DNA from 4 places in the Rhodococcus erythropolis R138 genome. Region 4 is predicted to be linked to each of the others. Evidence: riboswitches for the same ligand, from Rfam matches in the RefSeq annotation. Region 4 holds a riboswitch; each other region holds the start of a gene.
The links. A riboswitch is a leader RNA that binds a small molecule or an ion and turns the genes downstream of it on or off. The one in region 4 is predicted to bind S-adenosylmethionine.
Positions count from the first base shown of each region.

Region 1: another riboswitch for S-adenosylmethionine. It lies ahead of H351_RS09505 (FAD/NAD(P)-binding protein); the one in region 4 lies ahead of H351_RS24750 (amino acid ABC transporter permease).
Region 2: another riboswitch for S-adenosylmethionine. It lies ahead of H351_RS00275 (aminotransferase class V-fold PLP-dependent enzyme); the one in region 4 lies ahead of H351_RS24750 (amino acid ABC transporter permease).
Region 3: another riboswitch for S-adenosylmethionine. It lies ahead of H351_RS09240 (LLM class flavin-dependent oxidoreductase); the one in region 4 lies ahead of H351_RS24750 (amino acid ABC transporter permease).

Region 1 is NZ_CP007255.1:2,022,390-2,024,588, forward strand. Features, by position in the region: gene H351_RS09505 (FAD/NAD(P)-binding protein) at 1-919, opposite strand, end outside; SAM riboswitch class I at 924-1,017, opposite strand; gene fahA (fumarylacetoacetase) at 1,096-2,199, opposite strand, start outside.
Region 2 is NZ_CP007255.1:57,767-59,965, reverse strand. Features, by position in the region: gene H351_RS00280 (PucR family transcriptional regulator) at 1-813, shown strand, start outside; SAM riboswitch class IV at 874-988, shown strand; gene H351_RS00275 (aminotransferase class V-fold PLP-dependent enzyme) at 1,042-2,199, shown strand, end outside.
Region 3 is NZ_CP007255.1:1,955,180-1,957,378, forward strand. Features, by position in the region: gene H351_RS09235 (ABC transporter substrate-binding protein) at 1-952, shown strand, start outside; SAM riboswitch class I at 1,132-1,227, shown strand; gene H351_RS09240 (LLM class flavin-dependent oxidoreductase) at 1,232-2,199, shown strand, end outside.
Region 4 is NZ_CP007255.1:5,398,082-5,400,280, forward strand. Features, by position in the region: gene H351_RS24745 (amino acid ABC transporter ATP-binding protein) at 1-101, opposite strand, end outside; gene H351_RS24750 (amino acid ABC transporter permease) at 98-1,072, opposite strand; SAM riboswitch class I at 1,264-1,358, opposite strand; gene H351_RS24755 (sulfite exporter TauE/SafE family protein) at 1,558-2,199, shown strand, end outside.

The sequences.
Region 1 (2,199 bases), 2.9 Mb from region 4:
AGAACCGGGGTAGCGGTGGCCGCGCGTCGGCGATCGAGTACGAAATCTTGGAGTGGTACGGCACGCCTCGACGAGATCCGGCGTACAACAGAGGTTCCCGACCCGAGGGAGTGTAAGTGAGGGTGCCGTCCTCACCGCGTTCGAAGACGCCGCCGCGGCTCTCGGCGAGGAGAACCATCCAGTCGATGAAAGCCAGCCCGAGCCCGGCGATCAGAACCGGTTCGCGTTCGGGAATGACATCGGCGTCGAGGTCGGCGGTGTATCCCGGACCTACGTAGGTCAACCCGTGCTCGGACGCGAAGCTGGTCAGCGCGGTTTCACGCGGGGCAGCCAACGCATCGGGGTGCCCTTGCGCGAGAAGGACGGCCGTCGCTTCGATGACAACTCCGTCGTCCAGATGAACCGTCTGTATCTCGCCGACGTTCACGATGTCGACCACGGATCGTCGATGAACCCGAACGTCGACGTGCGCTGGTGCAGAGTCGACCGCGGTCTGGAACACCCAGTTCAGGTATCGGCTCTGTAGTGACCTCGATGCAAACGACGACGGGGTGATCATCGGAACTTCTGCCGCGATTTCGGGAAATTCGGCAAGTTCAGTCGAGTGCTCGGCGACCCATTCCGCGAGGGTCGGACCCGGCAGCACCGGGCCGGTCACGGCGGTGGTCTCGTCGGTGAACATCGTGACGTCCGCGGTTGTCGAATTCATCCACAGAAGCGGCGCCTGGCTGCCTCGCCAAATGCGGCCGGCGCCTGCCGGATACGGGTCCACGACGTGAATGTCGATCGGTACGGGATCGGCGTTCACCGATTCGTGAGCGAGGATTCGCTCGAGTACGCCGGTCCCGCGGGGGCCACCGCCCACGATCACGACGACAGCTGCTGTCCCCACTGAGGTACGGGGTCGATCGCCTGGCACGAGTCCTCCATCGGACCTGGCAGAAAGCACCCGCACCTCAGCAGAGGGGGTTGCTGCGACGTCACGGAGCCAGGACTCTCGATCGCTCTGGATGGTTAGTCCAGCTTATCTTCGGAGAATCGTGAGGCAAGGAATTCCGGACATCAGATCAGCGTGAATCAAACAGTTGTCAATCGTTATCTTTCGGTTTGCGTTGCCGGCAGGATCCGAGCGTGAACATCCCCGAAGCCGATTCGTGATCCCCCGACGCCGGGAGCGGTGGCTGAGATGGCGATGGTGTCGCCGTCTTCGAGAAAGGTTCGAGTCTCGGAGCCCACGGTCACGGGTTCCTTGCCACCCCAGGTCAGTTCGATGAAGGCGCCGCGCTGATCCTTGTCCGGTCCGGAAATGGTTCCGGATGCAAAGAGATCGCCGGTGCTCGCTGCTGCGCCGTTGATAGTGGTGTGCGCGAGCATCTGCGCCGGCGACCAGTACATTTGGGCGTAGGGCGGCCGGGAGACGACGTGACCGTTCCAATCGACGGCCAGGTCGATGTCCAACCCCCACTTCTCCTCGCCGCGCAGGTAAGAGAGAGGTTCGGGGTCCTGCACCGGCGTATCGATTCGGGCAGCTTCGAGCGCGAGCAACGGAACAACCCACGCAGAAATGGACGTCGCGAAGCTCTTCCCGAGATTCGGGCCGAGAGGGACGTATTCCCACGCCTGGATGTCCCGGGCGGACCAGTCGTTCACGACGACGGCGCCGAAGACGTGCTCGGCAAAGTCGTCCGGGGTGATGGAATCGCCCATCTTCGAGGGAGTTCCGACGATGAAGCCCATTTCGGCCTCGATGTCGAGGCGGCGGGACGGTCCGAAATCCGGGTTCTCCTGATCGGGTGACTTGCGCTGTCCGCAGGGGCGAACGATATCGGTGCCGGAGACGACGATGGTGCTCGAGCGCCCGTGGTATCCGACCGGAAGGTGCTTCCAGTTCGGCATCAAGGGGGCAGCGTCGGGTCGGAACAGGCGTCCGAGGTTGGTCGCATGATTTTCCGACGCGTAGAAATCCACGTAGTCGGCCACCGCGATCGGTAAGTGCATTGTGACTGAGTCGACGGGAAACACTGCGTCCGAGTCTATTTCGCCGGTCACTAGATCCGTGATCCGATTACGCACCGATACCCACTGATCCCGGCCCAGCGCCATGAACGCATTCAGAGTCGGTTCGGCGAAGACGGAATCTCCCAGTGTCGCTGCGAGATCGACCACCGAGTCGGCGACCCGAACACCAACACGCGGTGA
Region 2 (2,199 bases), 900 kb from region 4:
GACGTGGCCTCGTTGGCTGCCGGGCACCGACTGGCCGTTGCACGCATGGTCGACGAGCGTGAAGCGCGCCGGCGTAGCGCGCTACTCGGTGAACTGATCGACACGTCAGCAGACGCCACACCCGGACTGCTCCGGCGCGCACTCGACGCGGGTTGGGCACTGGACGGATGGCATATCGGCATCAAAGTCCTGGCGGTCGGTGAGGTCGACCTGGTGGCCAGGCGCAGTGAGGTCGCAGACGCCCTCGCCGCCGAGGGAATCGGCGCCAATGTCGTGGAACAGGCTGACGGCTGGGCAGCGTGGACCACTCTGCCGGGCGAGCCGCGACCGGAGTCGATCACCAGGATCGCCGAGAGCATCCGTGCAGCTCAGGCGAGGTTGGAACCCACGATGGAGACCTGGGTCGGTGTGGGACGCGCACACGACGGTCCGGCTGGAATCGGTGCGTCCCTGTCTGAGGCCGGGGATGCCGCTCGGCTCGCGGGTTCGAGGTCGCAGACAGGCCGCTTCCTGCACGTGGACCGCCTGGGTCTGGCGCAGTTGCTGCTGGCGTGGACGCGAACCGACACGTTTCAGCCCGCAGCCGCGGCACTGCTCGCGCCGCTACGCGATTCGAATGGAGAGTTGCTCGAGACTCTGTCGACGTACCTCGACGAAGAATCGTCTCTGGCTCACACCGCAACCCGAATGGGCTTGCACCGCAACACCGTATCGAGTCGGATCGATAGAATTCAGCGCCTTCTCTCGGTGGATCTCGCAGATCCGGAAACGAGACTCGCGCTCCACCTTGCTTGCCGGACCATCGCGCCCTGACGGAGATCTTCGCGGCTTCGTCTTGACAAGCACGGGAGGTTCCTGCCATCCTCGTTGCCAGGTCACGAGTACCAGTGTTCAGCCCCGGCTTGCTGGTCGGCAACCCTCCTCCGCGGTGGGGTGCTCCGGGTGACGACCCGGCTGCGTTCGAAAACGAATGCGGCAAGCGCGGACTCTTCCGGGGCCATCACCCGACGAACGAGTCCTTGAACGTGAGGATTGTCTTCGATGACTGCTGTATTGAGTGCCGACACCTGCCGCACCACCGCGATTGCCAAGGTTTCGGGTGCTGACCTGCAGGTTCCATTGGTTCAGGGCGGCGAATGCTCCTACGCCAACTTCGACTACGCCGCGAGTGCGCCGGCATTGGCCCAGGTCACCGACCGTATCGCCGAGTTGCTGCCGACATACGCCAGCGTCCACCGCGGTGCCGGCTATGCGTCCCGGATCTCCACGCTCACCTACGAGAACGCTCGTGAATCCGTTGCTCGTTTCGTGAACTGTGCCGACGATCAGGTTGTCGTCTTCACCCGGAACACCACCGATTCGCTGAACCTGCTTGCGCAGTGCGTTCCCGGCAGCACCGTCGTCCTCGACGTCGAACATCACGCAAACCTGTTGCCGTGGAACGACGCTCGTATCGTCACCGCCGCAGACACCATCGAAGAGACGATCGAGCGTCTGATCGGTGAACTGTGCACCAAGCCTGCAGCGCTGCTCGCAATCACCGGTGCCTCCAACGTGACCGGCGAGATCCTGCCGATTGCACGCTTGGCTGACATCGCTCATCGTTGCGGCGCACGTATCCTCGTCGACGCTGCTCAGCTGGCTCCCCACCGTCGCATCGACCTGCAGGAATGCGGCGTCGACTACATCGCTTTCTCCGGTCACAAGCTCTATGCGCCCTTCGGCGCGGGTGTTCTGGTCGGACGCCGTGACTGGCTCGACGAGGCTCAGCCGTACCTCGCCGGCGGCGGCGCCGTGCGTGAGGTGACCATCGAGTCCACGGAGTGGGCCTGCGCGCCTGCCCGCCACGAGGCAGGTTCCCCCAACGTTCTCGGTGCGGCAGCCATCGCGACCGCATGCGAAACCCTGCACGCGCTGGACTTCGACGTCATCGCCGAGCACGAGAAGGCACTCACCGCCCAGCTCACCGACGGATTGTCCGCCATCGAGGGCGTCTCGCTCGTGCGACTGTGGAATGACGCACCGGACGCCGTCGGAATCGTCACCTTCACCGTCGACGGATTCGAAGCGGGCGAAATCGCCGCATTCCTCTCCGCCGAGCACGGCATCGGAGTTCGCGACGGTCGCTTCTGCGCACACCCGGTTCTCGCACGCCTCGGCCTCTCCGGCGGTGCAGTTCGCGCCAGCCTCGGCCTCGGT
Region 3 (2,199 bases), 2.8 Mb from region 4:
TCTCTTCACGCCGAGCGTCGAGCGAATCTTCAAGGCCAACCCGTCCTACTACGGCGGTGCTCCCAAGCTGGACAAACTGCGGATGGTTGCACTCAACGGTCCGCAGGCCAATCTCGAATCATTGAACAGCGGTCAGCTCGATGTTGCCTACATTCGCGGCCTTACTTCGGCGATCAATTCTGCCAAGTCCGCTGGTTACCCCGGCTACATCGACGTGCTCAACGCCGGTAGTGCCGAGATTGTCAACAATCGTGAAGGCCGACCGGGCTCGGATGTTCGCGTTCGCCAGGCTATCGGCTACGCGCTGGACACCACGTTGATCGATCAGCGCGTGGAAAACGGTGAGGGACTGCCTGGCTCGGAGTTGTTCGGTCCGACGTCGCAATGGCACGTAGACACACCGGGTATTGCCTACGACCCCGAAAAGGCCAAGGAGCTTCTGAATCAGGCGAAGGCAGACGGATACGACGGCACTCTCGACTACGTCGTGCTCAGTGAGCCCAAGGACCACGCGATCGGCCTCGCCGTGCAGTCACTGTTGCAGGCCGTCGGGTTCGAGGTGAACTTGATCTTGGCCAACAACGCCGGCGACATCGTGCAGAACGTCTACGTCAAGCACGATTTCGACCTCGCGCACGCGGGCATCGGAATGTACGAGTCGATACTCGATCTCGGATTGTTCTCCACGACCAACAGCACCTCGATGGCGAATACTGCTGGATATGCGAACCCGGCGATGGATCAGCTGATCGCAGATCTACAACAAGCCAAGGATAATTCGTCGACCCTGGCGATCATCGGCAAGATTCAGACGCTGTGGAACGAGACGGTTCCGTCGGCGCCGATCGGCGGGCTCACGTCGTTCTGGGCTTGGCAGAAGAACGTGCACGGTGTGGTTCCGACTGCAACCGGCATCATGCTGTTCGATCAGGCATGGATGGGCGCGAAGTAGCGTTCCAGCGCACACCGAGAGCCCCGTCCGACGCGAGTCGGGCGGGGCTCTTTGGTGTCTACGTCGGCTAGCGTTGCGCAACCCTTTCGATCAGGATGATTGTATTGAAATATGTTGTAGGTCAATATGATTCGTAAAGTGCGATTTGACTTGTTCAGCGTCGCCCGCATAGATTGCATCCACCATCCAGAGTGGCTGAGAGACCTGGCTCGATGATGCCGCAGCAACCCGCTACCTAACCGCAGTGTGGGTGCTACCGCCAGGACCGATGGAGGACACATGACTGTATTTGCCGTGGGTATCGAACTGGACGGCGAGGGCACTCACCCCGCTGCCTGGCGCCGAAGCTCACACCGCCCGGATCAGTTGCTCACGGGTAAGGCCGTGCGCGATCGCGTCGCGGCTGCCGAGAATGCGGGCTTCACCTTCGCGACGTTCGACGATTCCATCCTCCCTCCGAGTGGTGACGTTGTCGGCCGCATCGATGCCGTCTCCAGGGCGTCATGCGTGGCAGCGACGACCAGCACGATCGGACTGGTCCCCGTCGTCGGGACCACGTACGCCGAACCGTTCCACACCTCTTCGCAATTGGCGACATTGGACTACTCCTCGCGTGGGCGTGGCGGTTGGCTTGCTGTTCCGGTCGAAGACGATGCCGCGGCGAGGGCGTGGGGGAGGGCTCCGGTAACGACGGAATCGGCGCGTCAGCAGGAGCAGCGGGATTCGGTTACCGTCGTGACAGATCTATGGGATTCGTGGGAGGACGACGCCGTCGTCCGTGACTATCTCAGTGGGCGTTTCCTCGAGCGTGATCGTCTGCATTACGTCAATTTCGAGGGCGACACCTTCTCGGTGAAGGGGCCGTCAATCGTTCCGCGGCCGCCGCAAGGCCAGTTGGTGGTGTTCGGCCGCTACGGCGCCATCGAACCACACCAGGCCGATGTTGTTCTCGTTTCCGGTGATTCGGTAGAGGCCATTGCACAGTCGGCTGCCAAGGCGCGCGATGAGGGCGCGTCATTGGTGGTCGCCGAGGTCGATGTGGCGTTCGATACGCCGAATCTGTCTGCGGCGCAGCGGTTGATCGAGCTGAACTCGTACGGGAATTCCGTCGTCACTGGCCGACTGCTCCTGGCTGCAGATCCGGGGGAAGCGGCCGTGGTTCTGAAGGAATTGGCCGGACACCTCGACGGTGTTCATTTTCACCCTCTCGTGATCGACGAGGACCTTCCGGTGCTGGCCAAATTCGT
Region 4 (2,199 bases):
AGGAGATCAACGCCGGCAAGTACTTCCAGCGTGCCGAACGACTTGTGAATTCCGCGCGCTTCGACGGCATACACCGTCTCTTCGGCCAGTTCTGCGGTCATCGGGTCGCACCTCTCGGAATATCGAGACGCGCATCGCGAATCTCTTCGAACTTCTTGCGCGCCTTCTGTACCGGAGTCAACGGAAGCGCACGGGCGGATCCTCGTGCATAGTGGCGCTCCACGTAGTACTGACCGATCGAGAGCAACGTCGTGAGGATGATGTACCAGATCGTGGCGACCATCAGCAGGGGCACGACTCGTCCGTTGCGGCCGAAGATGACCTGCACCTGGTAGAACAGTTCGGCGATTGCCATGGTGGAGACGATCGACGTTCCCTTGAAGAGTCCGATGACCTCGTTGGCGGCGTTGGGGAGAATCGCTCGCATTGCCTGCGGGAGAACGATCTTGAAGAACTGGCGACTGCACGGAATACCGAGCGAGTGAGCAGCTTCGATCTGGCCGTGATCCACCGAAATGATTCCGGAGCGGATGATCTCGGCCGAGTATGCAGCCTGGTGCAGCGCCAAACCGATGACCGCCGCGGTGAATCCGCCGATCACACCGCTGACCTGGAAGGTGAAGAACTCGGGCCCGAAAGGTATTCCGAGAGAAAGCGTCTGGTACAGGTAGGTGATGTTGAACCAGAAGAGCAGCTGCACGATGAGTGGAATCGAGCGGAAGGCCCAGATGTAGGTCCAAGCGATCACCTGCAGGACCGGGTTTTTCGACAACCGACCGAGTGCCAGGAAAACACCGAGACCGAATCCGAGGATCGTCCCCCACAGCGTCAGTTTGATCGTCATCCACAGCGCGGCGAGCACTGATTTCGCGGTGAAGTACTGCGCGAAGGTCGGCCAGTCCCAGCCGGGGTTGACGACGAGTCCGTGGATGAACTGAGCAAGCAGTACCAGCACGACCGCACTGATCACCCAGCGCAGCGGGTGCCAGGTGCGAGCAACGACAAGCTCCGAGTCCGGAAGTTGCGGCTCGGACACCGACTTTTCGGGGCGGACATCGGTGGGCGCGCTCACGGCGCGCTACCTGACGGAGTGGACATGACGAATAGACCTTTCGGGGAATGGGAACGCAGCTGTGGTCTCGAGTTGGTGAGCTCGAGTTGCGAAGACGACGGTTCGGTCAGCGACAGTGACACGAAGCGGTGCGGCACAGATCGATATGGCGGCGCCTGTGCGGAGCGTGCGAAGTGGAACCCATGTGATGCCTTCCATCGGTCCTGGCGGTAGCACCCGCTCCCGATCACTCGGGGGGTTGCTGCGACGTCGACGAGCCAGGTCTCTCGGTCGCTCTGGATGGTGAGCAAAGACTAGACCCGAAATGTCTAGTCGTCAAATGTTGTATTTCCCTGCACTGCAAGGGAAATGAAAGATCAACCAGGTTGAAATCGCACTGATTCCAACGGTGTCCGAAGCCGCGTTAGACGTGTTCAATGGAGTGTTCGAACGAAGACCGGGACCGCCGTCTGGACCGACTTTTCCTCTGCCGTACCGTCTGCGGAGTGAGTGGACTCGACGCATTCTTCATATTGCTGGCCGGCATCGGCGCGGGCGCGATCAACGCCGTGGTCGGCAGTGGAACGCTGATCACGTTCCCGACGCTGGTCGCCTTCGGCATGCCGCCCGTGACCGCGACCATGTCCAACGCGGTCGGGCTCGTCGCCGGCGGAGTTTCCGGCACCTGGGGCTACCGACGCGAGCTGTCCGGACAGTGGGATCGACTGAAGTGGCAGATTCCGGCGTCACTCGCCGGGGCACTACTCGGTTCCTGGTTACTCATGCATCTACCCGAGAAACTGTTCGAAACCATAGTTCCGGTGCTGTTGGTCCTCGCCCTCGCGCTCGTCCTCCTCCAACCACGCATCCAGGCGTGGGCCAAGAAGCGTTCCACCGAAGAAACGACGCTGTCCACCAAGAGGCTGATGCTCCTGACCGCCGGCACCTTTGCAGTCGGCATCTACGGCGGATACTTCACTGCCGCGCAGGGCATCCTTCTCATCGGTGTGATGGGTGCCATCCTCCCGGAAACCCTCCAACGCATGAACGGCGCGAAGAACCTGCTCTCACTGCTCGTCAACATCGTTGCAGCGGGGATGTACATCACTCTGGCGTTCGATCAGATCAATTGGGCAGCAGCCGGTTTG